Regions from separate parts of the Psychrobacillus sp. FSL K6-2836 genome, predicted to be linked through region 1. Evidence: riboswitches for the same ligand, from Rfam matches in the RefSeq annotation. Region 1 holds a riboswitch; each other region holds the start of a gene.

The links. Region 1 has a riboswitch for thiamine pyrophosphate ahead of thiT (energy-coupled thiamine transporter ThiT). Riboswitches for the same ligand answer to the same signal wherever they lie in the genome.
Region 2: another riboswitch for thiamine pyrophosphate. It lies ahead of MKY37_RS08980 (YkoF family thiamine/hydroxymethylpyrimidine-binding protein); the one in region 1 lies ahead of thiT (energy-coupled thiamine transporter ThiT).
Region 3: another riboswitch for thiamine pyrophosphate. It lies ahead of tenA (thiaminase II); the one in region 1 lies ahead of thiT (energy-coupled thiamine transporter ThiT).

What each region holds. Positions count from the first base shown of each region.
Region 1 is NZ_JBBOOM010000001.1:3,176,553-3,186,731, reverse strand. It holds gene MKY37_RS15200 (aminopeptidase) at 1-417, shown strand, start outside; gene MKY37_RS15195 (hypothetical protein) at 509-643, shown strand; gene mreBH (rod-share determining protein MreBH) at 899-1,906, shown strand; gene MKY37_RS15185 (beta-class carbonic anhydrase) at 2,627-3,196, shown strand; gene MKY37_RS15180 (GNAT family N-acetyltransferase) at 3,509-4,054, opposite strand; gene MKY37_RS15175 (M3 family oligoendopeptidase) at 4,061-5,863, opposite strand; gene MKY37_RS15170 (tryptophan-rich sensory protein) at 6,021-6,746, shown strand; gene map (type I methionyl aminopeptidase) at 6,775-7,524, opposite strand; gene thiT (energy-coupled thiamine transporter ThiT) at 7,572-8,153, opposite strand; TPP riboswitch at 8,217-8,308, opposite strand; gene MKY37_RS15155 (M20 family metallopeptidase) at 8,415-9,491, shown strand; gene MKY37_RS15150 (DUF4870 domain-containing protein) at 9,513-9,845, shown strand; gene MKY37_RS15140 (SGNH/GDSL hydrolase family protein) at 10,178-10,179, opposite strand, start outside.
Region 2 is NZ_JBBOOM010000001.1:1,940,078-1,950,256, forward strand. It holds gene MKY37_RS08950 (DUF2971 domain-containing protein) at 1-826, opposite strand, end outside; gene MKY37_RS08955 (bifunctional diguanylate cyclase/phosphodiesterase) at 1,152-3,194, opposite strand; gene MKY37_RS08960 (quaternary amine ABC transporter ATP-binding protein) at 3,568-4,779, opposite strand; gene MKY37_RS08965 (ABC transporter permease) at 4,776-5,636, opposite strand; gene MKY37_RS08970 (ABC transporter substrate-binding protein) at 5,713-6,708, opposite strand; gene MKY37_RS08975 (2-hydroxyacid dehydrogenase) at 7,371-8,330, opposite strand; TPP riboswitch at 8,535-8,642, shown strand; gene MKY37_RS08980 (YkoF family thiamine/hydroxymethylpyrimidine-binding protein) at 8,723-9,304, shown strand; gene MKY37_RS08985 (ECF transporter S component) at 9,309-9,887, shown strand; gene MKY37_RS08990 (ABC transporter ATP-binding protein) at 9,880-10,179, shown strand, end outside.
Region 3 is NZ_JBBOOM010000005.1:3,949-14,127, forward strand. It holds gene thiE (thiamine phosphate synthase) at 1-466, opposite strand, end outside; gene thiD (bifunctional hydroxymethylpyrimidine kinase/phosphomethylpyrimidine kinase) at 456-1,271, opposite strand; gene thiM (hydroxyethylthiazole kinase) at 1,268-2,008, opposite strand; gene tenA (thiaminase II) at 1,992-2,678, opposite strand; TPP riboswitch at 2,757-2,855, opposite strand; gene MKY37_RS22300 (DUF1835 domain-containing protein) at 3,121-4,239, opposite strand; gene MKY37_RS22305 (SDR family NAD(P)-dependent oxidoreductase) at 4,550-5,284, opposite strand; gene MKY37_RS22310 (Y-family DNA polymerase) at 5,407-6,660, opposite strand; gene MKY37_RS22315 (hypothetical protein) at 6,778-7,392, opposite strand; gene MKY37_RS22320 (S16 family serine protease) at 7,410-8,261, opposite strand; gene MKY37_RS22325 (MurR/RpiR family transcriptional regulator) at 8,663-9,523, shown strand; gene MKY37_RS22330 (M20 peptidase aminoacylase family protein) at 9,520-10,179, shown strand, end outside.

The DNA.
Region 1 (10,179 bases):
GGTGGGAATATTATTGATAACTTCACTATCACATTTGAAAATGGACGTATTGTAAAAATAGATGCTGAACAAGGTCAAGAGGTGCTTGAGAACTTAGTTGCTACGGACGAAGGGTCACACTATTTAGGTGAAGTAGCATTAGTACCACATGACTCACCAATCTCTAACTCGAATCTATTATTTTATAACACATTATTTGACGAAAACGCTTCTAATCACTTAGCAATCGGTAGTGCATATGCTTTCTGTATAGAAGGCGGCAAGAAAATGAGTCCCGAAGAATTAGCAGAAAATGGCTTAAACGAAAGTATTACGCATGTAGATTTCATGATTGGTTCAGAAAAAATGGATATCGACGGTATTAAAGAAGATGGAACTTCAGAGCCAATATTCCGCAATGGAAACTGGGCATTTTAATATTGTTAACTTAAATTCTATATATTTCTAGTTACAATTCTTTCATTTTTACGTTATAATAAGTACAAGAAAACAAGTGAGGTGTTATAAAATGGCTTTATACACAGTTACAGTGCTTGGTTTTACTGCAATTATGGGAATCGTAGGCTATGTGATTTTACATTACTTTGGAAAAGGTATGAATTCAAAAGATTCAACTACAATAGATCCAAAACCTTTTCAATAACTCACAAAACAACCGTCGAGTAAGCTGACGGTTGTTTTTTTATATGTTATCTCTTCTCTTTTTCTTCTCAAATCAACTACAAATCTATTACATTTAGATGACAAAGCATTACTATTCATTCATTTTTTCTGTCTTTCCTATTTCAAATGACCTAAAAACCTCTGAAATATATGTAAACTTCCATTATGTTACAAATGGCAAGACCCTGTTTATCTATTATACTTACTAAGTATGATTGGAATAGGAGGAAGACAAATGTTTTCAAACTCACATATTGGAATAGATTTAGGTACAGCAAATACGTTAGTTTATACAAAAAGCAAAGGCTTATTAATAGATGAACCTACAGTAGTAGCAGTTAATACTAAAACTCGTGAAATCGTTGCTTTCGGCGAAGAAGCAAAAAAAATGATTGGTAAAACACCCACTTCAATTGAGGTAATACGTCCTTTGAAGGATGGGGTAATTGCTGATTTTGATATTACAACACAATTATTGAAACTAATCATGCAAAAAGCAGGAAAAAAACTTGGTACTTCATTGAGAAAACCGACTGTAGTTGTATGTACTCCATCTGGTGCAACTTCTGTTGAACGAAGAGCTATACAAGATGCGGTAAGACAAAGTGGCGCAAAGGACGTTCAGTTAATGGAAGAGCCCGTTGCTGCTGCAATCGGTGCCGGTCTACCAGTCGACGAGCCAGTAGCTAGTATGATTGTGGACATTGGTGGAGGTACTACAGAAGTAGGTATAATTTCTTTCGGTGGAGTTGTAGCATCTAATACAGTAAAAGCCGCTGGAGATCGTATGGATGAAGCAATTATTCACTTTGTTCGAAAAGAGTATAATGTCATCATTGGCGAACCTACAGCTGAGATTATAAAGATGACTATTGGACATGCTTTATTGCCTCACGCAGTAGAACAAATGCAAGTTACAGGAAGAGATGTTGTGAGTGGATTACCAAAGACTATTCACCTATCATCTACTCAAATTCAAGGTGTTTTAACAGAATCGTTGGAAACAATTTTAGAAGCAATTCGTGCTACTTTAGAAACCTGCCCACCTGAACTTGCGGGAGATATAGTCGACCACGGAGTAATATTAACCGGTGGTGGGGCATTACTAAAAGACATTTCCGAGTGGTTGACTCAGGTCATTGAAGTACCGGTTCATCTTGCACCAGAGCCATTACAGTCTGTGGCTATTGGTACAGGAAAATCCTTTTTTATATCAGACAGAAAACAAAAACTAGCAAGATAAAGTGAAACTACAATCTGGGGAGATTCTTCCCCCCCTGATTGTTAGTTGAACCAATAGGGCTTTTACGGGCAGTTAGCTCCCACTGACTCTTCGTTACTTCGGTAAGCCTTAAAGCGAAAGTCTTACTGCCCGTTAATGCGGGATAAAGTGAAACTACAATTAGTGGGGTTTATTTCTCTTTCTAATAAAATTTTCTAATATAAATGCAATAGAGTTGTCCACTGTGGTGAACAACTCTATTGCTCTTTATACATTAATAAGATTAAATTGTACGATAAGTACCCATGATGTATGACACTTATTTAGAAAGAAACGAATCTCTATACAGTAATATAAATTATATCCAAAGCTCTAGTCGAGTTGGTAGAGAATCGCACTTATTTATGGATGAAATTTCTACATAGCAAGTGAATTGTCTTTAAACGCAAGTAAAGGATAGATATCAGCAAGTTACTTTTTGAGTAGAGCAAGTAAAATCCCGATGAGTGCAAGTATATGGTTGGGAAGTTGTAATCACTCTTTATAGATACCTGTTATACGGTACGGATGTGCGCTTCTTTCAAGGATGATCACCATAGTCTCTTGAGTAAAGCTAGGTGCATCAAAAGCTTCCCTCTTCTTCATCCTTTTGAAGTCTTGTTTTGACAGGCACAAGTATTAAGTAAAGCAATTATCTTTCATTTCCTATAAAATATAATTACAACATAAAGGGGGAATACAATGCCAAGCCTTCAAGAGATTTTAAAGTACAATGATGACTTTGTGGAAAACAAACTATACGAACCATTTTTAACTACAAAATTTCCAAATAAACGAATTGTTATCTTAACTTGCATGGATACAAGGTTAACAGAAATGCTCCCAAAATCCATGAATATTAAAAATGGTGATGTGAAAATTGTTAAAAGTGCTGGAGCAATCATCAACCATCCATTTGGCGGAATTATGCGCAGCCTTATCGTAGCTGTTTATGAGCTAAAGGCTGATGAGATTTATGTAATTGGTCATCATGATTGTGGAATGAGTGCTATCGAAACCGATAAAATTATGGATAAAATGATTACTCGAGGAGTGGACCCTCTTGTATTAGATATCCTCAAAAATTCTGGAGTGAACTTAGAAAAATGGTTGGAAGGTTTTTCCAACGTAGAAAGTAGTGTTTTACATAGTGTTGAAATGATTCGAAATCACCCGCTTATGCTTCCAACAATTCCGGTTCATGGTCTGATTATTGATCCAGAAACTGGTCGACTTGATTTATTGACAGATGGTAATGTCGACAAAAACTAAATTATTTCCCGGGAAATCGACAGGAATAGTATAAAGAAGAGACTGGGACAGAAGTAGCAATTTTATTGGATAAGGAGAAAACTTTACTTATTAGTGGATATTTAATAAAATTGATTGAAATGTAGGGGCGACTCCTACGGGAATAGCGTGACACCTGAGACTACAGGCTCAGGCCACGCCCGTGGAAAGCGTCCCTGGAATGGAAATCAATTTTGTGCATAGCAAAAAAACAGCATTTTTCTCACTGAGAAAAATGCTGTTTTTGGGTTCTGTCCCAGCCTCTTTTAGTTTATCAAGTATATTCTTACTCTTTCAATGTTCGTCAGTTAAGGATGCATATATAAAATGATCTTGCCATTTACCATTGATATAGAGCAACTTTCTTAGTAGACCCTCTTGCATGAAACCGTTTTTTTCTAAGACTTTTATACTGCCATTATTCCGCGGAGATACATATGCTTCGATACGATTTAATTGGACATGCTCAAAACCAAATATTGTAACTAGATGTACTGCTTCAGAAGCAATTCCTTTTCCAATATAAAGCTCATCCATAGAATAACCAATAAGCCCACTTGAAAAAGGCATTCTTTTAATACTGTATAGCGATACACTGCCAATCATTCTTTCTGTCTGATGCTCAAAAATACCGAAGCTATATTCTCTTTTTTCCTTCGATAACGTGAGAGATTCTCGAATTTTCTCTCGTTGAACAGAAGTCGTGTAATAATCATCTCGATGTAACGGTTCATAAACAGACCAATACACCTTATTGCGATAAGTCAGATCCGCTAGGGCTGGTGCATCTTTTATATTCATTGTTCGTAAATAACATGTATCTCCTTCTAGATAAATCAAACACCTTCACCCTTTTGCGTTAGTTAATTGGATAAACTCATTCACGTCTTGAATACAAAGATCAATCCCCTTTATCCAAAATGATTCCTGAGTAATATCTTCATTTAAATGCTTTATCGCTAAATCTTCTACTGACATTACTGCAGTATCTTGCAATAAAGCAATATATTTTTCCTCAAAGTTTGCCCCTTCGCTTATAGCTTTTGCATAAATACTTAAAGAGAATAAGTAACCAAATGTGTACGGGAAGTTGTAAAATGGTACTTCTGTAATATAAAAATGTAATTTAGATGCCCAAAAGTGTGGATGAGTTGTATCTAATGCATCGCCATATGCTTCTTGTTGAGCTGTCTCCATTAAAGCACTTAATCGAGCTGCAGATACGATTCCATTTTTTCGCTCCTCATAAAATCTAGTTTCAAATAAGAACCTAGCATGGATATTCATGAAAAATGCTACACTACGTTGGATTTTATCTTCAAGTAAAGCAATTTTTTCTTCATCTGTTTTTGCTTCTTTTACAGCAGCGTCTGCTACAATCATTTCTGCAAATGTGGAGGCAGTTTCAGCAACCCCCATTGCATATTGACGATTCATCCAATGTACCGGTCTTAAAGCATATGAATGGAAGGCATGACCTAATTCATGAGCTAATGTAGAAACATTGGACATTGATCCACTATATGTCATGAAAATACGAGATTCCTCCGATACAGGCATACCTGTACAAAATCCTCCTGGTCGTTTGTTTGGACGATCCTCTGCCTCAATCCAACCCTTTTCAAATGCATTTCTTGAAAATGATTCTAATTTTGGTCCAAATTCTTTAAAATGCTTTAAGATAAACTCTGCGCCTTGTTGATAATCCATTTTCTCCGTAGAAGTACTAACTGGTGCGTCTAAGTCATACCAATGCATTTGTTTTTCGCCTAGCATTGCCGATTTTTTATTTAAGTATTCTACGAATGGAGCTTTATTTTTCGAGATAGCACCCCACATTGCATTTAGTGTTTCTTCTTTCATGCGATTAATCTGGAGAGGCTCTTCTAAAACGGAATTCCATCCTCTTTTTTCGTAAATAGCAAGACGGAACCCTGCTATATGATTCAGTGTTTTTGCAAAGAATTCTTCTTTATCTGTCCAAGCAGCTTCTAGTGCTTCAAATGACTCTTTACGAATCGTGGCATCCTCGTGAGAACTTAGATTATTTGCTTGGCCAACCGACATTTCTTTTTGTTCACCGTCTATTGTAAGCTTAATGCGAATATCACCAACTAGTAAATCATAAAGCTGTCCCCATGAATGATAACCATCCACTCCAAGTGTCGTAATCATGTCTTCCTCTTTTTCAGAGAGCATCCGCTTTGCTTCATCTCTCCATTCATTTAATACAAATGCAAATGGAGAAAGCTCAGCAGTTTGCAGTAGCTTCTCCCACACTGTTTCCTCCGTTTTACTTAGCACTTGTTGGATGGTTAGCATTTGGGAAGAAAACTTAGCATATAGCGATCCTACCTCCCCCTGTAATAATGCCGCATGCTTATCTGTTGTATCCTGTGCTAAAAAACAACCTATTACTGCTCCACCTTCTGATAAATTGGTTGCTATATCTTTTAACTCATTAATCATTTGCTCGATTTTCGAAACATCAGCAATAGATACCGGAGATTCAAAGTTTTTTAGTTTAGTTTCAAAGCCGCTCAGCTTTCCTTTTACTTCATCCAAATGGCTTCTTAAAGATGGTGAGCTACTACCCCCTTCAAAAAAGCGATCAAGATCCCAAACAACCGGATAAGTTTGTTCAATCATCTAAATATTCCTCCTATATTGACAATTATTTTAGAATTCTAGTATATCATGTTTTTCTAATGCAGATTGTTTGATTTTCGTCACATAACATTCATAATTCTAATTTGTTGTTGCTATATATCAAAGGTATACTTATTAAATAGAAGGAGGCAGCTGAATGTTAAAAATAATCCTTTTAATGTTATTTTTTATATCTACTGTAATCGTTAAATTACTATCTAATTTACTTCCCATAAATGGTCAAACTAGTGGCGAAATATTCCATAGACTTCCTGTATTTTTTACTCCAGCAAATTATGTATTTTACATATGGGTTGTTATTTTTATATTATTAGCTTGGTGGATTTGGAATATTATGAAGGACTACAAATTTTCTCGTCCAATACCTACGAAGCGCATTCTATTATATGGTGTAGCCTCTATTTTATATATTTTGTGCATATTTAGTTGGCATTACGAACTGTTTGGATATGCTTTTGGTATTCTCACTGTCTTACTAAGCTGCTTGTTTAAATTGTATTTAACCTATCCTTTAGATGATATTAATCGAAAGAATCGTTTGCCAATTTCCTTCCTTTTAGGTTGGACATTTATCAGTTTCTTCACAAATCTATCTTATCTCCTAACGTTTTATGAATTCGATGGATTTGGTATGACAAAATCGCTTTGGGGAGTTATCTTCTTAACCATTGCGACAGCCATAGCTCTTCATTTTCGTTATCATTATTTCGACCGTCTTATGTCGGTTGTTTTTATCTGGACTTTCATCGGAGTAGCAATTCAACATAACTTTAGTCAACTACTCCTAACCGCAGCCTCACTTTTTTTAAGTTGTGTACTGATTGTAGGAATATTCTTCTTAAATAAAACGCCTTCGAAATAGTAAAATTTCGAAGGCGTTTTGTTTTGTTTTAATCTAATTTAGTTAATAAAATAGGAGCACCTTTTGTCACAACAATCGTATGCTCAATCTGTGCTACTAACGATTTATCAGGAGTCACAAATGTCCAACCATCACCGGATTCCACAATATGTTCTGCTTTCTCAGAAATAAACGGTTCTACAGCTAAAACCATTCCCTCTTTTAATATCGTAGGATCCCATGCATCGTAATAATTCAGTACATGCTGAGGAGCTTCATGTAATGATTTCCCAATACCATGTCCAGTTAGGTTCATAATAACATGTAAGCCATTATCTTTCGCTTCTCTTGCTACGGCTTTCCCGATTTGATTTAAACGAGAACCAGCCTTAACTTTTAGCATCGCACGATCAAATGCACTCTCAGCTACTGCACATAACTTTTCTTTTTCTTCATATCCCTCACCAACAACAAAAGAAATCCCAGTATCTGCAAAGTAACCATCAAGTGATCCAGAAACATCGATATTCACGATATCGCCATCTTGAATAACACGAGAGCCTGGCATTCCATGTGCTACTTCCTCATTAACACTGATACAAGTATATCCTGGGAAATCATATTCACCCATTGGTCCAGAAATAGCACCATGGTCTTTAAATAGCTTGCCACCGATTTCGTCCAGTTCTTTCGTTGTAATCCCAGGTTTAGTTGCAGCTTTCATCACATCACGAATTTCTGCAACAATACGACCTATTTTTTTTAATGCTACTAACTCTTCGTCAGTTTGTACAATCATCTTAACAAGATCCCTTCTTCACTAAATGTATTCTAATCATATCATATTTAGTGAGAATTCGGCAGTGCTAGGCGCGGAGCTTTAACAAATAAAACAGAACAAATAAAAGCAGCTATTAAAAATACTGGAATCATATAAGTAGAATTATAGATTAAAGAATACAAAATCACGTTTTGATCACCAGCAAATTCTCCAAAAAATAGAATACCTGAAGTCACATGTGCTAAATAGCGAAGAAAGCCAGCGATGAATGCACCAATGACAACTGCTGTAATCATTTTCACTTTATCCTTTTGTTCAAATGCTTGTATAAATGCAGGTCTTAGAAAGCCTGCGAATCCTGCAACCATAAAGGCGATGAAATAATCGATTGCTACCTGTGCAATAACTATTTCAAATGATAGTGGGGCTGCATAAAAACGACCTGTCACTACTTGTAATACACCTATTAAAAAGCCAGTAGCAAGTCCCGCAACAACGCCACGACGAAAGGCCATTAGAATAACAGGTACAAGAACGAATGTTACGGATCCACCTTGTGGCATTCCAAAGCCAATCATATCTAAAACATATCCTAGCGCCGCAAAAATAGCTATTTCCATTAATATTAATACTCGTTTATTTTTCATAACAATCCCCTTTTTTGACCACAAAAAAACGACCCCTGGGATAGACCCAGACATCGCGCGATTGTCAGTTTCCATCCACATCCCTACGCAAGCATTAACTTACAGGTTCGAAGGGTACTATCTCAGCCGAATCACCGGCGCCCCTTGTGGTTTGAATTATTTAGTTCGAATTCATTGTAGCTGAATAAAATAAGTAATGCAACCTTCTTTTGTTCATTTGTTATACTTGTAAAAATACTATATGCAAAAGGGGATGTATACATGATTACCTTATTAAAGGATTTGGTACGTATCAAAAGCGATACAATCGAAGGCGCAAATAATGCTTTATTATTCTGTGAAAATTGGCTTGAGGAACGAGGGATTACTACTACCGTCTTAAAGCATGAGGAAAAACTGATGCTTGTGGCAGTAATTGGAGATGGTGATGAATGTATGATTTGGAACGGTCATGTAGATGTTGTTCCGGGGAACCCAGAGCAGTTCGAGCCATTTATAGAAGGAGATTTATTATATGGTCGCGGAACTGCTGATATGAAAGCAGGAGTTGCTGCGATGATGCAAGCCTTTTATGAGCTATCTAAAGAACCTAAAAATCTAACTAAAAAAATTCAATTACATATTGTAACGGATGAGGAAACAGACGGTGAGACATCAAAATTTTTAGTAGATCAAGGATATACTGGTGACTTTGTTATATGTGGTGAGCCTACCCACCTAAAGATTGGCTTACAGGCAAAAGGAATTATTCAATTTGATGTCATACTCAAGGGGAAATCTAGCCATGGAAGCCGTCCATGGGAAGGAAAAAATGCTATTGAACAAGCCTTTCTCTTTGACCAACAGCTCCGCACGCTTTCTTTTTTAACTGCAAGCAATGAGTTCTATGATTATCCTTCCTTAAACTTGGCAAAAATACAAGCAGGCGAACGCTATAACGTTGTACCTGACAATTGCATAATAAGCTATGATCTTCGTTTCGTTCCTGGACAGGATATGCAGAGTATTATCGCAGATCTTACAAAGTTGGCAGGGGAATTTCCCAATAGTGAACTAAAGATTCAAACGACTGCTCCTGCAGTAACAACGAAAGCTATCAACCCATATATACAACGCATTGCTTATGTCACATCACAGTTTATAGGAAAACCTGCTGTATTATTTGGACAGCATGGAGCTGCAGATGCTCGATTCTATGCGGAAACTGGAGCAGGTGCCATTGAGTTTGGACCAAGTGGCGGAGATTGGCATGGTGAAAAAGAATATGTATCTATTTCCTCTACGGAAACCTTCAAAAATATTTTAGTTTCCTTAGTTATAAATAAAAGTATTTCGTAAAAAAGAAGGAGGTTGAGTAGACTGGATAATCCTAGAATTTTATCAGCACTTTCCTATTTTAGTGTATTGTTTGCACCCTTTTTATTGCCCATTATCGTTTATTTTATATCGCAGGATTCTGAGGTTAAATATCATGCAAAAAAATCATTAATCTCTCATATCATCCCTGTTATTTTGTTAGTAATTTTATTCATAAGCGTTTTTACAAGCTTTCTCCCTATTACTTCAGGATTTAATGAACAACCTTCGTTATGGATGGCAGCAGGACCGCTCATACTTATCGCTGTCTATATGCTCGTTTATGTAATAGTAATGATTTGGAATATCGTCCAAGGTATTAAAGTTTTGCGTTAAAGTGAACGTTTGAGTATAGGCTTTTGAGGGTACATAATTATTAAGATCGAAAGCCAAGGAGCGATTACGATGAAAGTAAAAAACTTAGTCAAAACAGCTATTAAATGGGCCCCAATTGTTTATCCCATTATACGAAAAGTAATAAAATCTAAAAAAACTGCACGCTAAAAAGCTGTCCTCCTGATTCGGGGACAGCTTTTTGTTGTTGTGCATTATACTTTGCGCAATGTTTCGACATGTATGCGCAACATTTGTCTGATTATCCGCAACATCTACCTCGTTTGAGCAACTTCCAAATGCTTATGCGCAACTATACATTAGTAGTGCCTAAGCT
Region 2 (10,179 bases), 1.2 Mb from region 1:
ATTCATTGGTTCCGGAAGGGCCAATAATGATTTGGTTTACAGGAAGCCTATTGTCATTTTGAAGTATTTTGTTATGTGTCTCTAGCTCGATATATGGAAGAATAATATTATCTCGCGCACGGAATTTAAGCTCATGCTGATAGGGCATACTCTTGGAGTTCGTCACAATGATTCGCCATTCCTTTTCCTCTGAAAAAGTAGCATGTTTAAATAGTGGAAGAAAGTATCCAATCGTTCGTGCCACTTCCTTTGGAGAAAATTGAGGTTTTTGTACGCTTAGCTCTAAGCTGAGGAGCGAGATATTTATAATTCTGCGAATAATTCGTTCTTGCAGCTTATGATCGTATATCACTTTTCGAGGAAAAAAGTTTTCTTCACTTAAATGAAAGGAAACATCAAACAAAGATGAAAAATCAAAGCCAATAGAGATGCCATGCTGGCTTCTGCTATACCCCCTCCACTGACTCAGTAGGTCTCCACTTTCACAAAATGAAACAACAAAAATATCTGTATCCTGTTCCTCAAGAATCGCAAAAACTTCTTCTAGGTATGCTCTTCTAGGATTTTCTAATGGTAATTCTTGAATGAGCTTTTGTACAATACTTTCACATACTTCTAGCCCATGACTATATTCTTTCGAGTCATTCATAAACTTTATATGCGAAGCCCAAAAGGTTTTATCGCTAATTATTCCTTGTGCGCCTTCTAGATTTGTATAGTGATATAATGCTTTAATATTTTTCGTAAAGTACTTTTTGAATTCCTTACTGATTAAAGGAATAAGAGCCTTCATGTCGATCTTTGAAATAAGGTTTTGCTCGGACATTTCACTAGCACCTCCTATACTTTATAGTAGTACTTCCCTCTTTTTATGTCCAAAAAGGTATTGAATTTTATAAAATATAAGAAAAACCAGGCAAAAGACATGCCTGGTTCTTTAAGGTCAAAACCTATTCCTATCGTTTTCGAAGGGCTTTGGACAGACGTTTTGCTATATTATTACCGTTTGATTTTTTTGAGATGCAGGTTAGTGCGTTATTGGACAACTAGAGAAAAGATACTTTCTGATTTATAGAATAAGTTCTCGAAGATGCAATTTCGTTCGCTATTTCGCTTCTTTATTATTCCATTCCTTCACTCTGGTTTTTATATCATAATCCTTGATACCACTTAATAAGGTCATGAGCCTTCATCGGTTTTGCAAAATAATAACCTTGAAAAATAGGAGTTTTACTAGTATTTGTTAAGAACTCTAATTGCTCCTTCGTTTCTACACCTTCGATGACTACATTTAAGTCTAATGATTCTCCTAAAGTAATAATAGCTTGAACAATTGCTGAATCTTTAGGTGATATTGGTACATCGTCTATGAAAGATTTATCTATTTTTAAGGTGGAAATAGGCATTTGCTTTAAATAAGAAAGTGATGATACACCAGTACCAAAGTCGTCCAATGCGACAGAGAAACCTTCTTGTCTAAACGCTCCTACCGCCCTCATGGCTTCTTCCATATTTTTCACAAAACTATTCTCTGTTATTTCTAATTCTATTTGCGCGGGTTCCAAACCGTAATCATTCAGTTTTTCTGTTAATACTTTTAATAATAGCGGTGAAGTTACATACTCCCCTGGAATATTGATAGCAACTTGCTTAAACGAAATATTGTCTTGTTTCCAGTTAGCTATTTGTTGACACACTCGGTCTATTATCCAATTCGTCACATAAATCATACGATCATATTCCTCTAAAATAGGAATAAAAACAGCAGGTGATAAAACACCATACTTCGGATGATCCCACCTTAATAATGCCTCAAGACCTGCAATGTTTTGTACGGTTAAGCGAACTTTCGGCTGGTAAACAAGAAATAATTCATCTTCTCTCATAGCTCGAATGACATCTTCTGCTATTTCCCGTTCAAATGTATACGTATGTATAGTGGGATCAAAGTAAACAATATCATGATTGTACGTTATAGATGGGTAGTTTAGAACCGCAAGTACATTTGTATAAATATCTGAAGCATTATCAGTATGAACTGCTTCAGATATTACACATACGCCATACGAAAAAACTTTTTGGTCTTTAACTTGTATAGGTTGACGAAGAACATCAGCTACTTCCTTCAAAGCATCTATTAATTGTTTTGCACTATCCACATCCCTAGCTATTAGAGCAATACGATGCCCCTCTATTCGATAAATTTCTATCTTTGAGGGTGCTCTAGATTTGAAGAGATGTACTAAAGCGCGAATTACATCATCACCGAAAGCATAATTGAACTCTCTATTAATATATTCCAAGTCATGTATATGCCAAACAGCTAAAACATTAGGAGACTGAAGTTTTTTCTCAAACAACCGGCGATTTGGTAATTGTGTTAATGCATCATAATAATTTGCACGGTACTCAATATAACGGTCTAGCAAGCTAGATAGTAATAATATACCCAAAAGCATTGCCATTCCCACCGCCACAATAATTGCTAGTCCATACATTTCCGTCATATGGATATGCCCAAAGTCCAATTCATACTCTTTTGGAATATAAAAGTGCATAGCAGCCATGCCTGTATAATGCATACTAGAGATAGCCATTCCCATGATTAAGGATATTGAAAGTTGAATTATATAATTTCCTTTATACGCTTGGACCGTTGAAAAAATGTAGACTGCAATTACAGAAACAATAATTGCAATGCAAATAGAAGCTATAAACAGTAGGCGATCATAAGTATAGATAGCATCCATTTCCATCGCATACATCCCTATATAGTGCATGGAGGATATCCCCGCCCCCATTGCAATCCCAGCGAAAATGTATGACCAAACGTTTCGTCTTGGAAGATTCGCCAAATAGAAAGCTATAAATGATGCTAGCATAGCAGGAATAATTGAAACTAGCGTAATAATATTGTTGTAATCCATGTGTACTGGTAACGAAAATGCACCCATCCCTACAAAATGCATAGACCATATACCAAATCCCAAACAGATAGAGGCAAGCAACAACCAGAAATTCTTATGAAAAAAACTATTTTCTCTTGCTCGGTTATTCAATGACAGAGCCGTATAGGATGCCACTATCGCTATAATGACTGAAAACACTACTATTATCATAGAGTAATCGCCGTTTATTTCTACATATGAATTATTTACAGGACTATTGTTATTATAATTGAATATATTCTCCACCATCCTCTACCTTTTTGACTATACCATACTTCATATCAAGTAATAAATTGTGTAAAATTTTAAAAAACTAATATTTTTATAATGAACAAGCATAACTATTTACGAGGATAAAATATTCGTGCTGAAATAGTAACACTGGTTTTATAGCATTATAATCGATGTACTATTTATGAAAAGCTAGTCAAAAAGATGTTCAGTCCTTTATATTTTCTATCGTTTCCGAGCTAACTGACTTGTTTCTATAATATTACCTATTATCTTTTTGAAAGGCTAGTCGTGAATTACATCACAACCAGCCATACTCATAGCACATGAACCCATTGTTTATGCGTATTTCCACATACTTTATAGATTAAAAAAACACAGAAACTAGTTAAAGTTTCTGTGCCTCGTTTTGTTCTTCTGTACCCTCACTGATAAGACTTGCCAATACATGAACTCTCAGTATAATACCCATAATTGTTTGTTCTTCATCCGTAACGACGATTGGATATTTAGAATCTAATACGTACGGTATAATATCTTGGACATATTCATCCGGTCGTACTGTTTGAACTTCTGTAGACATGACTTCTTGTAATGTCTTTTTTTCTTTCAGACCATTAATCGCTTGGTCAACCGTAATAATTCCTTGTAGCTGGCGCTTGCGATCAGTAACGAATGCACTAGATATACCATTTTCACGCATAACTTGGATTGCAACATTAAGTCCATCCTTTAAAGAGACTAAGCCATATGGTTTGGACATGATATGCTCGGCCTGTAGGATTTTAGAACGATCAATATCTCTGATAAATTCCGAAATGTAGTTGCTTGCCGGTTTTTCCAAAATTTCTTCTGGGGTCCCGATTTGTTCTACTTTTCCATCCTTCATCACTGCTACACGGTCGCCAATTTTAAATGCTTCGTTTACATCATGTGTGATGAAAATAATTGTCTTTTGTAATTTATTTTGTATATCAAGTAGCTCTAATTGCATTTCGCGTCGTATTAATGGATCTAGTGCACTAAATGGTTCATCCATCAGTAAAATGTCAGGATCATTTGCAAGTGCTCTGGCAATACCCACGCGCTGCCGCATTCCTCCAGATAATTCATCAGGATATTGATTTTCATATCCTTTTAAACCAACCGTCTCTAAATGCTTCCTGGCAATGTCTCGGCGCTCTACTTTAGACATCCCTCGTATTTCCAGACCATATTCAATATTTTCTAATACAGTTCTATGGCTGAATAAACCAAAATGTTGAAATACCATTGCAATTTTTTTCTGACGGAAGTATTTTAACTGATTTTTATTATAACCAACTACATTTTCACCATCGACATAAATAGCTCCAGAGGTTGGTTTGTTCAATAAATTTAAGCAACGAATTAACGTTGATTTTCCACTTCCGGAAAGGCCCATGATAACAAATGTTTCGCCCTCCATAATATCCATCGAAGCATTATAAACACCTACAGTATGGCCCGTTTTAGCTAGAATTTCATCTTTTGGAACGCCCTTTTCAACCATAGAAATGACTTTTTTAGGTCTTGGCCCAAAAATCTTAGATACATTTTCTACTTTGAGTTTTACTGTCATACTGCATCCCTCCTATGTTTCTGAAGGCGGTTTGCAATTCCTCCTGTAATTCGGTCAATAATAATTGCTAGGAATACAATACTAATCCCTGCTTCAAACCCAAGCGAAATATCAATTCGATTAATCGCATATAGCACACGTTCTCCTAGACCTTGTGCACCTACCATCGATCCAACAACTGCCATCGATAATGCCATCATCGTCGTTTGGTTTACACCAGCCATAATAGTTGGCAATGCTTGAGGTAATTGTACTTTCATAAGCATTTGAGATGTGGAAGAACCAAATGATTGTGCAGATTCTACTACTTCCTTATCTACATTACGAATACCTAGCTCGGTCAATCGAATAACTGGTGGAAGTGCATAAATAATAGTAGCAATAACCGCTGGAACATTTCCTAGAGGGAAGAAGAATATTACTGGTATTAAATAGACAAAGCTAGGCATTGTTTGCATTGCATCCAAAACAGGTCTCATTATTGTCGACATTGTTTTACTAAATGCAGTCCCAACTCCTAGTGGAATCCCAATTACAAGAGAAAGTATAACTGAGATTAATACAATGGATATAGTGGTCATTGTTTCGGGCCACAAATCGAATGTACCTATTAAGAATATAAAGAGGCCAAAAAGAAGTCCTCCATATAAATTTGTAAAGTACCACCCTAAAAGAAAGATAATTATGATAAAAATCCACCAAGGGATTGCTAGAAGACCTGCTTCAAGCCCCTTAATCATGGTAGAGGAAATAACAAAGATAAAATCAAAGAACGCTTCAAAATTCATCGCTAAAAAGTCAATGAAATTCTCTACTACATCTCCAATTGGAATTCTTACTTCTGGAAATTCTGTCATACACTTTGGACTGTATCAAAAAGAACAGTCGCATACACCTCACTTTTTATGGTTAAATTACTATGATCATGAACCATTATTTCAAAGCTGCTTTCACTTTTTCTGCAACTTCTTCAGACACCCAAGTAGTCCAAATATCTTCATGCTCATTCATCCACCACTGTGCGGCTTCATCTGCTTCTACTTCGTTTTCATTCATATATTCTAATGCTTCTTCTGTTAGAGCATTACTAGTTTCATATTTGCTTAAGAAATCAGTTACGTCTTTAGCTTGCGTTGGAAAATCTTTGTGAACTGCAATTACAACATCATTCGGAGGAAATTCAGTTCCTTTAGATTCTTCCCAAGTTGCTGCATCATAAGGAGTATCCTCAAGTAATGTTAAGTCATAACTAGCAGTTACCCATGTTGGCGACCAGTAATACCCTACCCATGGTTCACCCTTTTTATATGCTCCCGCTAAATCTGCTACTATTGCAGAGTCAGATCCAGGTGCTAAGTAATTGTAGTTCGCGTCAAGGCCATATGTTTCAAGTTTCGTCTCCAAGTGTTCACTTACAGCCCAGCTAGAAGGTGCACCAATTATTCTACCTTTGGTGTTGTCTTCAGGGTCTTGGAAAATATCTGGATATTTCTCTAGGTCTTGGACAGTTTTCAAATCAGGTGCAACTGCTTCAATCCCTCTTTCTTTATCCCCTTTTATCACGTAAGTTGGAACATATAGTCCTTGCGTATTATCATTGAAATTAGTTGCTAATTTCACAATGTTTCCACTATCAATTGCTTTTTCATAAATTTCCTTTGTATTATCTGTCCATATCTCCATATAAACATTGATGTCCCCTTGTTCAAGTGATTGCAACGTAGCTGCGGTAGTTCCACTTGTAACCTCGGTTTCATAGCCATAGCCCTCTTCGACGATTAATTGGGCTATACTATTGTGAACACGTATACTGTCCCATCCTGCATCTGCAAATTTAATCACTTCAATACTGTCTGTGCTAGATTCACTACTACATGCACCTAGTACTAAAAATGCACACAAAGAAATAAACAACATAATTTTCCTCATTATTTTTCCCCTTTTCTCTATTTATTAAAATAGACACATAGTCATGCCCTCCAATACATACCCTTTTTTCTCAAGTTTAATCATATGAATTTTTTTATAGAACTTTGTCACCAAAATCCCCAAAATTCTGGTATGTCTATTTTATGAGTGTTTATGTTACTAGAGTTTTTATAGCGAAGCAAATAGAACAAGCGAAAAAACGGTATATTATACAATAATTCAAAATAATCACAATTAAATTTATAGACTATTAGTTATGATTTTATGGTATTTATTATGTGATTTTCGCAGTTTTAATTAGGTATTTAGATTCAATCTTGGGATTATCGAATTTTCTGCTTTTACGGAGGATTATTTGAGGTAATTCAACTAGAACTAGAAATAATTAGTTTGATTTATTAGTGAAAAGAAAGAGCTGTCCTTGTATATTTGAACCGCCACTTAAGTACTATCCGCTTTAACGGACAGTAAGACACCTACTTCAAGGCTTGTGACAAGCAGCAAAGCGTAATAGGAAGATCAACAACCCGTAAAAGCCCAAATGGTTCAGGCAAACAGGATGTTGGTCACTTAGGCATTGCCGTAGGACGCAGCGTATTTGCCTAAGTTCTATTATCAATCAGTGGGGGATGAAGAACCCCCCCACTGATTAAAATTTCATTTTATACAATTCGATTTTGAGGTTCACTGTTTTCTAGTACTGCTTCTATATCTTTTGCGTTCATTTGCATCATCGCTAGACGAGTTCGGATACTGGCACTACCGATATGTGGCGATACAGTTACATTAGGCAATGTCAATAAAGGATGATCCACCGGGACTGGCTCCTGTTCAAATACATCAAGTCCTGCAGCCCATATTTTTTTAGATACAAGCGCTTCGTAAAGAGCTTGTTCATCTACAATGCCACCACGTGCGACATTAATAATTGCTGCAGTTTCCTTCATAAGGTTTAGTTCACGTTTACCTATAAGTCCTTTTGTTTCTGGCGTCAGCGGAGTTAACAGAATAACAAAATCAGATTGCTTTAATAAGTCGTCTAATTCAGTATAAGTTAAACCATATGTTTCTTCCGCATCTAGTTTTCTAGAACGATTATGGTAGAGCACATTCATGTCAAAGCCTTTCGCACGTCTGGCTACTGCCTCGCCTATGCGTCCCATCCCAATAATACCAAGCGTCGCACCAAAAACATCCATTCCTGTATATTGCATTGGCGACCAGGATGTCCAATTACCTGTACGAATTTCTTGTTCCACTTCTGTTATTCTTCGAGCTGTTGCTAATAATAATGCAAATGTTAAGTCTGCCGTTGTCTCTGTTAACACACCTGGTGTATTAGTTACAACGATACCGCGTTCTTTTGCTGCATCTATGTCTATATTGTTATAGCCAACAGCAAAGTTACTAATTACTTTTACATTTGAAAGGCTTTCTATAAGTGCGCAATCGATATTATCAGATAACATTGTCCAAAGAGCATCAACGTCTTTAGCATTTGTTTTTATCTCTTCATATGTCATCCCAATATTTTCGCTATGCCACATATGAACGTCAAATTTTTCTCTTAAAGGCTCTACGATTTCCTCCGGTAGTTTACGTGTTATGTATATTTTTTCCAAGACTTCTTCCTCCTTTGATTTCTCTATTCGGGTGTTTCACCGTTTTGTAAAAGATCTTACAGCTCGGTCAGTATTACAATGCACCCAGCAGCCAAATAGTGGTGTTAAATAAAGCATGGACGAAAGTACGAAATTTTGCAAACATATTTACATCTTCAAATACCTGCGTTATACTTTGGGCACATTAAAAAAACTACATACCGTTTTCTGCACTAGGGGTGCCCACTTTGGCTGTGATGAGAGCTTTTTAGCTCCGATCCCTTATTACTCGATCAGGATAATACCTGCGTGAGGAAGTGCGGTGACTTTCCGAATTTTTCATGTTGGATAAGTGGCTGCATCTTCACGGATGTGGTCTTTTTTTATGAAAAATTTTTCGGGAGGTTTTTATTATGCAATGCGGTTTAAGTCCTATCGTCGGATTTCGTTTTTCGTTACATCCGATGACCAATGATTTTATCTCGGTGATTAAAGGAGCTCTTCAAGAAACAGATACGTCAAATGTGTGGATGCATACGGATGATGTTTCGACAGTAATTCGTGGAAAACAAGTGCATGTGTTTAATGTGGCGAAAGCACTTACTTTATATGCAGCTAAAACAGGTGTGCACGCTGCTTTATCTGGTACTTTTTCTGCTGGTTGTCCTGGTGATACTGCTGGGGATGTATATTTAGATAAAGGAGATGAAGTCGCAAATAATGACACGACTAAGCAATACGTGTCTTCTCAATTTGCCCTTTATCCAATGAATAATCCGAATTACATGGAGATTATTTATCAAGAGGTGGACCGTGCAAAAGAACATGGCGTATTTAACGAATCGATGCATTATGCAAGTGGAATTCACGGCGATATTCATGATGTATTCGCTTTTTACGAAGAAGCTTTTACAAATGCTCGCTCTGAAGAATATAAGCATTTAGTGATGACGGTTTCAATGAGTATTAATAGTCCTTCGCATGGGGGTCTTTAGTGTGCTGAAGTCTTGGAAGTTAAAAGAGATTGTACTTATGTCTTTATTTGCAGTTGTATTTGGTATTGTTTACTTGCTATTTTTGCATGTCGGCAATATTTGGGCTGGGTTTATAGGACCGATTGCATATGAGTGGATTTTTGGAATTTGGTTTATCGTGTCAATTATTTGTATGTATATTATCCGCAAGCCTGGTGCTGCCGTTGTTTCGGAAACTATTGCCGCAGCAATTGAGGTGTTATTAGGGAATGCGGTTGGTCCCCGTTTAATACTTTCAGGGGTGATTCAAGGTTTAGGTGCAGAGGCAGTATTTGCTGCGACGCGTTACAAGCGTTTTGACCTATGGGTGCTGATACTTGCCGGTGTTGGATCTTCAGTATTTAGTTTTGCTTATGGTTATTTGTTAGGTGGGTTTACGGTGTATAGCACGAGCTATGTAGCATTAATGCTCGGAATTCGTATACTAAGCGGGGCTTTGCTTGCAGGTGTTGGTGGAAAGGCAGTAGCAGACGGATTACTTGCGACCGGTTCGCTTCGTGGCTATGCCATCTCTCGTTCGAAAAAGGGTGAGGTTCGTGCATGAGGTTATTCAATTTGATAAAGTAAGTTTCCGTTATCCCGACGAGGAAAAATGGATTTTAAATGACTTTTCTTTTACCGTACAGAAAGGGTCCAGGGTTGTTTTAACTGGACCTAGTGGTTGTGGGAAAACTACACTACTTTACCTGTGCAATCGATTATATCCAGATAACTGCGACGGTATTTTGACGGGTAAGATTAAGCTATTCGGGAAGGACAGTTCGATGTTCATTCCCGGGGAAATAAACCGTAGAATAGCGACCGTCTTTCAAGATCCAGATGCTCAATTTTGCATG
Region 3 (10,179 bases), on a different contig from region 1:
CTCGAATTGCACGTAAAAAATCTAAACCCGCAGGTGCTTTTGCATCGGCTTTTGAAATTGTATTATAAATGGGACCGATTCCTACATAATCCGCTCCATTTTTCACTGCTAACTCCATTTCAGTTAGAGTATGTACTGATACACCGACAATCATATCCTTTACTCTTTCTCGAAACGTTGATATTGCTACATCATCTTGTCCGACATGGATACCATCGGCCTTTAATCGAATCGCAAGTTCAACATCATCATTTATAATAAAAGGAACATGGTATTTTTGACAAAGCCTTTGACATGCAACCGCAAATTCCTCATAAGCAACACCCGTTAATGGAATATCCCCTTTTTCACGAAGCTGAAAGCATGTAATACCTGCTTTTAATGCATTCTCCAGTGTTTCTAAAGGGTCTGTTAGGCAATTCGCTGTTCCCATGATGAAATAGACTTCTAATATTTTACGATTCATATATTTCAACCTCACATATCTTGCTAGCTCTGTTAAAAGCAAAATGATTAGTTGGTCCATGACCGCTCCCAATATACAGAGGAGTTGCTATAGCCAATTGGATAAACTTTTTAGCTTCCACTATTGAATCGATGACTGCTAATCCATTTGCTATATTCGCTGTAATGGCAGCCGAAAATGTACACCCAGTTCCATGTGTATCTTTCGTCATGATACGAGGGGCTGAGATCGTGAATATGTTATTTCCCATATATACTGTATCTATTGCTTGCGCTCCATCTAGATGACCACCCTTCATGACTACACATTTAACACCAAAATTAAGCAATTCCCTTGCTGCTTTTTCAATATCTTTTGTTGTACGTATGGATATACCTGTTAGTACCTCTGCTTCAGGAATATTAGGTGTGCAAATTGTTGTATAGGGTAGCAATTTTTCTTTTAAAGCTATTATAGCTGCATCTTGTAACAAACTAGCTCCACCCTTTGCAATCATAACGGGATCCACAATTAGTGGAATATTCTGTTTCTTAACAATTTCTGCTACTACATTAATAATTTCAGCAGAAAATAGCATTCCTGTTTTCATTGCTTTTATTGGAAAGTCATCAAAAAGAACATTCAGTTGTTGTTCGACAAAATTTGGTTTTACTTCATAGATACCATGAACTCCCTTTGTATTTTGCGCTGTTAAAGCCGTAATAACGGTTGTACCAAAAACTCCTAGCTCCTGAAATGTTTTTAAATCGGCTTGAATCCCAGCTCCACCACCCGAATCAGAGCCTGCAATTGTTAATGCAATCATCTATTTCCCTCCGCAATCATTTGTAGTGAGTTGATAAATTGAACTGCAAACGTACCTACTTCCGGCCCGCGTTGTTCGGCAGCTTGTTTGTAATCAAGTAATACCGAAGCTATATCTTGCAGTGGATGTTCTGCTACAGCTAGTGTTGCGGCACAAACAGCGCTCAATAAGCAACCCATTCCAGTCACACGTGTCGCTAACTCATTCCCGCCGTTTACTTCAAGTACTTGCTGCCCATCTGTTACGATATCTTTTGGTCCTGTCACTACGACTAAGCATTGATAATTGAGGGCCACCTCTTTTGCAACGATCTCGATATCCATATTTCCTATACCACTATCGACTCCCTTTCCTTCCCAAGAAACTCCTGCGATTGCTGCTAATTCTCCTGCATTACAGCGGATACATTGAAATTGAATATGTGCGAGTAAATCCATGACCACTTTTTTCCGGTAGGCTGTTGCCCCAATACCAACAGGGTCCAATACTATGGGAATGCCTAATACATTTGCTTTTTTCCCTGCTACAAGCATGGTGTCAGCCGTTCGTGAATTTATGGTCCCAATATTGATAAGTAGGCCTTGCGAAATAGCGACCATGTCAGCAACTTCCTCTACTTCGTCTGCCATCACAGGAGAAGCCCCAATTGCTAATAAGCCATTCGCTGTAAAATTAGCTACGACATAATTCGTGATGCAATGTACTAATGGAGAAGATTTTTTAATAGTTGTTAGCATAACGTAACACTTCCTTTTCCCAATTTTGCAGCGTCCATGGCATCTCCCAAAATTGCCACTCGTAAAAGCAGCTTTTCTTAAAATGACTTTTAAATACTGCTGTCTTTTCTGGTTGTTCCTCAGCAAAACGATTCATCATCTTTTTTTGATTTGCAATTTTGTGTACCATTTCATCTGAACTATATAGATCTAGCCACTGTTGATAAAGCGCTATTCCTGGCTCCGCATGTTTATAATATTGTCCAATTTCTTGATATAACCAAGGACAAGGGAACATTGCTGCAAATGCTTCTGCTACATCTCCATTTTGTGCTGCGTTATACATATGTGAGACATAATTATACGCAGCTGGTGCAGGTTCAAAAACTTTAATTTCTTCTTTAGATACACCTAATTGCTCAAAGGTTGTGCGATGCATATCTAATTCAGCTTCATGTATAAACTGAGCTGTTTGAATGAAATACCGGATATCTTCATCATAGGTTGCCTTTGATGCAGCAATTGCAAGTACTTTCGTATAATGCTTCAAATAGTATGCATCTTGTAGCATATACATCTTAAATTTCTCCATTGGTAATGATCCATCTGCAATTCCCATCACAAAAGGATGATGAAAGCTGGCTACCCAATACATATCTGTCTCTTTTCGGATTATTTCACAAAATGACACTCTTCGTCCTCCTCCATTGTCAGACGTAAGCGCAAAAAAACCTCTACTAAAAAATAGTAGAGGTTGAAAAAGTGCATACGACACCACTTCATTGCTCCCTACGTCAGTATTAACTGTCAGGTTCTAAGGGTCAGGTTTTAACCTTCTCAACACATATGTGTCCCCCCGCAAAAACATTTAATTAGTATCTAGCTTACCGCATTAAATTACTTTAATCAATAACACATCTTCCAAACTAAAATTTTTATTGATTGTTACATCTCCCAAATAGACTAGTAGTCTTCCTAGCATAGAAAAGCTCTTAGTTTTTATTTCAGACTCTGAATCTTTCGGTTCACATCATTCACAAGGGAACTATTCTGTTTCAAAAGCTACTGTTCTCTTGCATAACTATAAATTCAATATTAATGAAATTTGGAAATTTAGTTCAAGGTCTGATAGATCACCGAAGTTTTATACTATAATGTCTGATTGATTTGGGTATCCCTTTCAACTTGAGTATACTATTGTATACTAAATGCCTAATCCGATATTCTAAAAAGTATAAATCTATATACGAATCTATTTGTGTCAAAATTTCTCCGATCACGCTACCGGTCTTGATAAAATCTTTTGACTCTTGCTTACTATGTAGCTTCTCTATTATTGCGATGATGTATGAATCATAATGATTTTCTGGGACCCCTTTAATTTCACCATCTACCCATAAGCGTAACACTTCTTTATTTAGAGCTAGTTTTTCCCATTCCATTTGAAATTCAATGCGTTCATTATCAGATAAAGGTTTATTCCCTTTATTATTTTCAAAGATTAGCCTTATATTTTTAGAATCTAATTGACCTGTATGGAAAATAGATTGCTCTTTTTTAATATCGCGATATCTCTCATTGACACTCGTGGATTTCATAAGAAAAACCTCATTTGGCTTTTCCCTCAATAAATAGAGAAAAAATCGTAGACCTGTTTGTTCATCTGGATTATCACCATACCAAATATAAATGGGAACATTATTTGCTATATCCTCAATCTCACGCAATGTATTGGAAAACTTATTCACATATTCATAATCATCGTTCTCTAGGTTAATATTTTCATATAACCATTCTTTGCGAGAGTTTTGTCCTATTTCCTCTTCTAGCTTCCACAAAGGTCCAATTGAAAAAGTGTCTGGAAATCCAATTACAGTCTTTGGTCTTTCAAGTCCTACTCTTAAAGAACCTGCTGCCGATTCTGAAGTTACAATATGAACAGCACCAAATTTCTCCAGACCTTTTACCCGTCTCCTTTTTTGAATATGTTTATTTATTTCTTCTACAATCTTGATCATTCCATCCTGATTCACAAAGAATGCTCTTCCTTCCACTTGCTTTCTTTCCAAGTGGTTAAGCGTTTCAAAATCATCTCTATGATTGATTTCAAATGTCTCACACTTACTGCTATCATTATTTAAGTCCGAAATTGTTATATACTTTTCTGTTTCAATCCGATAAACAAAAACGACATTAGGCTCTATTAATATATAGATATATGGATAATTATCTTTAGTTCTAATTAAAACCACCCCCTGTTCAAGAATTCGCTTCCGTTAAGCACTGATGGAAAATTCTATATCTTCTGTGTCAACTATAAATCTGTAGGGTATATTCGTCAAACAGTCATGATGTCAATTCCAATTTTCCAAAAAAAATGACTCCCATGTCGGGAGTCATTTTGATAGCCTATTTATCCCGCATTAACAGGCAGTAATACTTTCACTTCAAGGCTTTTCTCAAGAAAAAAGTAATAATGGGTGCCAACTGCCTGTAAAAGCCTGTATGATTCAACTAACAATCAGTTAGGATGAAGAGCCTCCCTCTGATTGAAGTTTCACTCTATTGTGCTGTATACCCGCCATCAACTGTTAATACATTTCCGGTCATAAACGAAGAATCATCCGAAGCCATGAATAATACTGCTTTAGCCATTTCTTCTGCTTGACCAAGACGCTGCATTGGTGTCATCGTTTTCAATATTTCTTTGCTTTCTTCCGGAATAATCGGTGTATCGATGAAGCCTGGTGCCAATGCATTTACACGAATATTTTTAGTCGCATATTCCAATGCTAGTGAACGTGTCAAGTTAATCACTCCGCCTTTTGCTGCATTATAAGCGGCCGATCCAGGTGAGCCTACCCAACCGTACATGGAAGCGGTATTAACAATTGTTCCTCCACCAGATTTAAGCATTTCACGGATTGCATCACGCGCAACTAAGAATACACCATCTAAATCAACATTCACTGTATTACGCCATTCTGCATATTCTAACTCTTCTGTAGGAGTTACGCGACCAATACCTGCATTATTAAAAACTATATCCACTTTTCCAAAAGCGGCAATTGTTTCTTTGTATATATTTTGAACTTCTTCTTCACTTGTAATATTAGCTTTAACAAATAGCGCCTCAGCATTTTGTGCTTTTAACTCTGCTTCAAATGCTTTTCCTTTTTCTTCATTCAAATCTACTAACACTACTTTTGCACCCTCTTGTACAAAAAGTCTTGCTGTTGCTGCGCCGATTCCCGATGCACCACCTGTGATTATCGCTACTTTGTTTTGTAGTTTCATTAGAAAAGCACTCCTATCCAAATAAAATTTAAATATCTAAATTTTTATATCTCGAATTAAAGATATTTATATTATTAATATATTCCTCTTTTTTACGAAAGTCAAAATATTGGATCTGACGTTTACTTTTTATGCCCTCCAAGTAATCCCGCGCGCTTTCTTGCAGTTCCTGCTTCTGTGTAAGATACTGCACGTAAAACTGCAGTAGAGCCGTATTTACTCCGTAGTGCATCCATCGTTTTTCCTAGCTTTCGTTCCTTCCATTTATTTTCTTCAAACAAGCTAAGCTGCATCGAATACTCTGGTTCTAAATTGGTAATCGAGAGAGACAATTTCCGAACAGGACGGCGATCATAAAATTCATCAAAGATTTGTTCACACACTTTATAAATGGTCATTGTGGCATTTGTCGGCTCATCGATGGAACGAGAACGATTAAACCCTCCACCAAAAGCGTCTTTGCTATACTCAACAGATAGATGTATCGTTCTACCAGCCATTTCTGCTTCGCGTGCACGCCTTGCTACATCCTCACACATTTCCAAAACGACTGCCATGACTTCTTTTTTACTACGATAATCTCGAAATAATATTTGTCCTTTTCCATAACTAATTTGTCCTCCTTCAAGAGGCGCTCCGAGCTCGGATAAATCTATCCCCCACGCATGATGAAAAAGTTGGTTTCCCATCACTCCAAACTTCTCCTCGAGCAAAGATAATGGTGTTTTCGCCAATTGCCCAACATTGAAAATCCCCATATTATTTAGCGTCTTTTTTAGACGGGATCCAATCCCCCACATATCACTTAATGGAGTTACTGGCCACAATTTCTCTTGAACGTCTTCATATGTCCATTTAGCAAAACCAGTTTTTTTCGCTTCTAAGTCAAGTGCCAGCTTAGCCATAAGCATATTAGGCCCCATTCCAACCGCACAGGGTAACTGAAATTGAGCATATAGTTCATCTTGTATACGTTTTATCGTTTTTTCAACGGGTCCCCAAAGCTTTTCTGTTCCGCCAAGATCTACGAAACACTCATCGACACTGTATACATGAATCGATTCATATGGGACGAACTGATGTAAATAGCGTGTAATTTCCATCGATACTCGAACGAAAAACTCCATTTTAGGTTCAATAAGATGAATCGAAGGATGATCTGGTATTTCAAAAAGTCTCGTTCCAGTCTTTACACCAAACTGTTTTTTCATAGGTGGGGATGCGGCGAGCACGATACTTCCTTTTCGCTCCAAATCTCCAATGACTGCAATCGGAGTATTCATGACATCCAGACCTGCGTCTGCTGCTGCACAGCTCGCAAAAAAACTACGTATATCAATACATATAATTTGCCGGTTTTTTAGTCCTTCATACATATTATTTACCCCTCTCTAGGAACGTATGTTCTTTATAGTATATTACGAACACAGGTTCTTATTCAATGGTAAATAATAGAGTGTATAAAAAACGTTCCTATAGCAGGAACGCTTTTTTTATTTGAGTTTCATGACAAATTCAAGACCAGTAGGATTCTCTTTCAAATGATTCGTATACTCAGTAAAAACTAAGCTTAATCCTGTTAAATCATCTGGGAGTGCTGGAGATACTACAAATTTCTGTGTAGAATGACCTCCCGATCCCCTTCCACCGGTAGGACGACAATCATAATTTTCATTTATATGTAAATGAAAAGCGCCTTCATAACGACTGCGACGTATTTCCTCCAGATGATCCAAATTTTTTGGAACATCCCAATCTATAGTAAGATATATCACACTTGCATTATCAAACTGTCGAATGAAAGTAATTGAGTATAAACGTTCCGCCTTTTCAATTGCTTTCATAACTGGTAGATGAAGTCTGAAATTATTCGGCTCCACCTGAGGCCGAAAGATTTCCTCATTTCTCAATAATCCAAATAACGAGTTTAACAAATCCTCATAAACACCATACTTTTCCGTCCATTTAGTGATAGATTCAATAGGCGGTACACCTGGATTGTTATTCGAAAGTTCTTTCCGTTGCTTTAACAGTGCACATAATTGTTCATCAATCGTTGAAAGCTGTTGATCATAATAGTCAGTTTGGTCCACTTCTCTTTTTTTCATATTAGTCTCTTCCTCTCCTATTTATCCCGGTTTAACTCATCAATCCGTTGAATGGCGTCATCTACATTTCTAACTCCAATTACTTCTATTGAAAGATTAGATGATTTCACTACCTCATTACCCTCTTCCAAATTTCCAATCGGAAGAATTATATAGGGAAGCCCGATATTATTTGCACTTAGAACTTTTTCCTTTATAAGACCAATTTCTATTACTTTTCCAGATTTATTGATTGCTCCTGTCACACCGATTGGTATATCATTTTTAATTTTTCCTTGTTCTATTAGACTAGATAAAACGAGAGCTAAACCTGCACTGTTCCCACCTGAATTGCTTCTAGAAAGAAACTCATCTACAGATGGATTAGTTGAATCTAAATACGTTTTCACATTCACTGACATCTGCTGAAAATCATCGTCAAGATTGAGTCCGATCCATTTAAAAATTGCGGTACTTTTACCAGCATAGCGAAGAAAATTAGAGACTTCTTTTATGTCAAAAATCAACAAACCACTATTAAGATCGCGAAAAGCTTGTTCCTCTAAAATCTCTTCCTGTTTTATCTGCACAGAATTTACAGCCAACAGATAAATTCTAGAGTTTACTACTAGTTCTTCTGGCGGAATATATGAATAAACCAAATAGTGGTTCCCTTCCGTCAAAATAATCGGTAATTCATATAAAAGTAAAAATAACGAAGCGATGAAGGAGAATAGAAAAGTACGTCTGGAGATTTGAATTTTTCTAATACCAAATAAAAAAAATGGCCATAATATAACGAGCAAAACCAACATACTCCAAAAGAAAAAACTAGAAATATAATCAAGGAGAAACAAATAGAACTCCGCAAAGTAAACAAAAATGGTCATTGCAAAAGGAATCATTTGGTACTTATTTGCTGATTCAATGATCTATATCACCTATCCTTTCCAAAAAGTACTACTTTACTTATTCTATTTACTGCTAAAAAACCCTTCATAAACCACCCAAATAAAACAACACCACTAAACTTCTAGGCGCTCTATAATATGCACAGCGAAAATCAATCGGTAATTATATAACAACTACTATGTCCAAAGCCCTTCGAAAACGATAGAAACAGATTTTGAACTTAAAGTACCGGGCATGTCTTTTGCCCGGTTTTTCTTATGTCCCAAAATAACACATTGCGAAGAACAGAATATTATGATAAATTAAATAGCAATAAAAAGAAGTGAAAACTTCATAATTAATAAAAAATAACGCTAATCCTTCAAAAGGAGAGTATAATTTGTTATTACTAAATCTAATACGAGAAAAATATAGTACTATGTCTAAAAGCCAAAGGAAAATAGCGAACTACGTACAAGAACATCCTAATGATATTGCTTTATATTCAGCAGCTGAATTCGGTTCTAAAATTGGGCTAAGTGAATCCACTATTATTCGCTTTGCCTACTCACTGGGCTTTTCTGGTTTTGCGGAACTTCAAAAACTAGTTCGAGAGCAATTTTTTATAAAAGAAAGCAGTTTATCTACTTATCAGCAGGCAAAACTAGTCATTCCAAAGGATATCAGCTTTCATAAACAAGTAATGGAACAGGACCGCGAATCCATCTTAGTTACGATGAATCAAATAGAGGAAAATGCTTACCACGCTGCGATTCAGCATTTATCAAACGCAAAATCCGTTTATGTACTTGGACTTCGCTCTTCCTATTCCGCTGCAAATTGGCTTTCATTTTCTTTAGGACTAGTAAAAGAAAATGTCCATTTTATGCGACCGGAAACAGAAGACGTTATCCGTACGATTACACAAATGGATGAAAATTCTGTCGTCATTATTATTTCGTTCCATCGCTATTTGAAAGAAACTATTCAAATAGCCGAGCTTATAAAGAAACAAAAATCATACATTATAGGGATAAGTGACTCAATGCTAGCACCTATTCATGCCTATAGTGATGTATTATTCCCTATTTATGCATCAAACAAATCAACATTGGATGCAGTCTCCCCCCTCTTTTCATTTATGAACGCGGTTGTTGCAGGTTTAATCGTAGAGCAAAAGGAGGATTTTAAAAAAAGGCAAGCATTGTATGAAACTATTTCAAGTCATTTTCTATTCGAGGAAGAAGGAAACCCATCATGAAACAAGTGTTATTAGAAATAAAGCCTACTGTGGAAGCGGTATTTCAACATCTTCATGCAAATCCTGAAATTAGCTGGAAGGAGTTTTCGACAACCAAGTATTTGAACGATATTTTAGTGCAGGAAGGTTTTAATGTAACTACTTTTGATGACTCCACTGGTTTAGTAGTTACTGTCGGTAGTGGAAAACCTTGCGTAGGTATTCGAACAGATATGGACGCGCTATGGCAAGAAGTGGATGGTGAATTTAAAGCAAATCATTCCTGTGGACATGATGCACATATGACGATGGTTTTAGGCACTCTGCTTTTATTGAAAAAGCTAGGCATACCCAAACAAGGAACATTAAAAGTATTATTTCAGCCAGCGGAAGAGAAAGGTACTGGGGCGCTTTCTTATATTGAAAAAGGCTTAGTAGAGGATATCGACTATTTGTACGGAGTTCACCTACGCCCTATTCAAGAAATTCGAAACGGTTATGCTTCCCCTGCCATTTTACATGGAGCAGCGAAACTTATTAGCGGTAAAATTCACGGGATAGAAGCGCATGGTGCGAGACCACATCTTGGCATCAACGCGATTGAAGTTGGTGCTCAAATGGTGCAAGCTATTCAAGCAATTTACCTAGATCCAATGATGTCTTATTCTGCAAAGCTT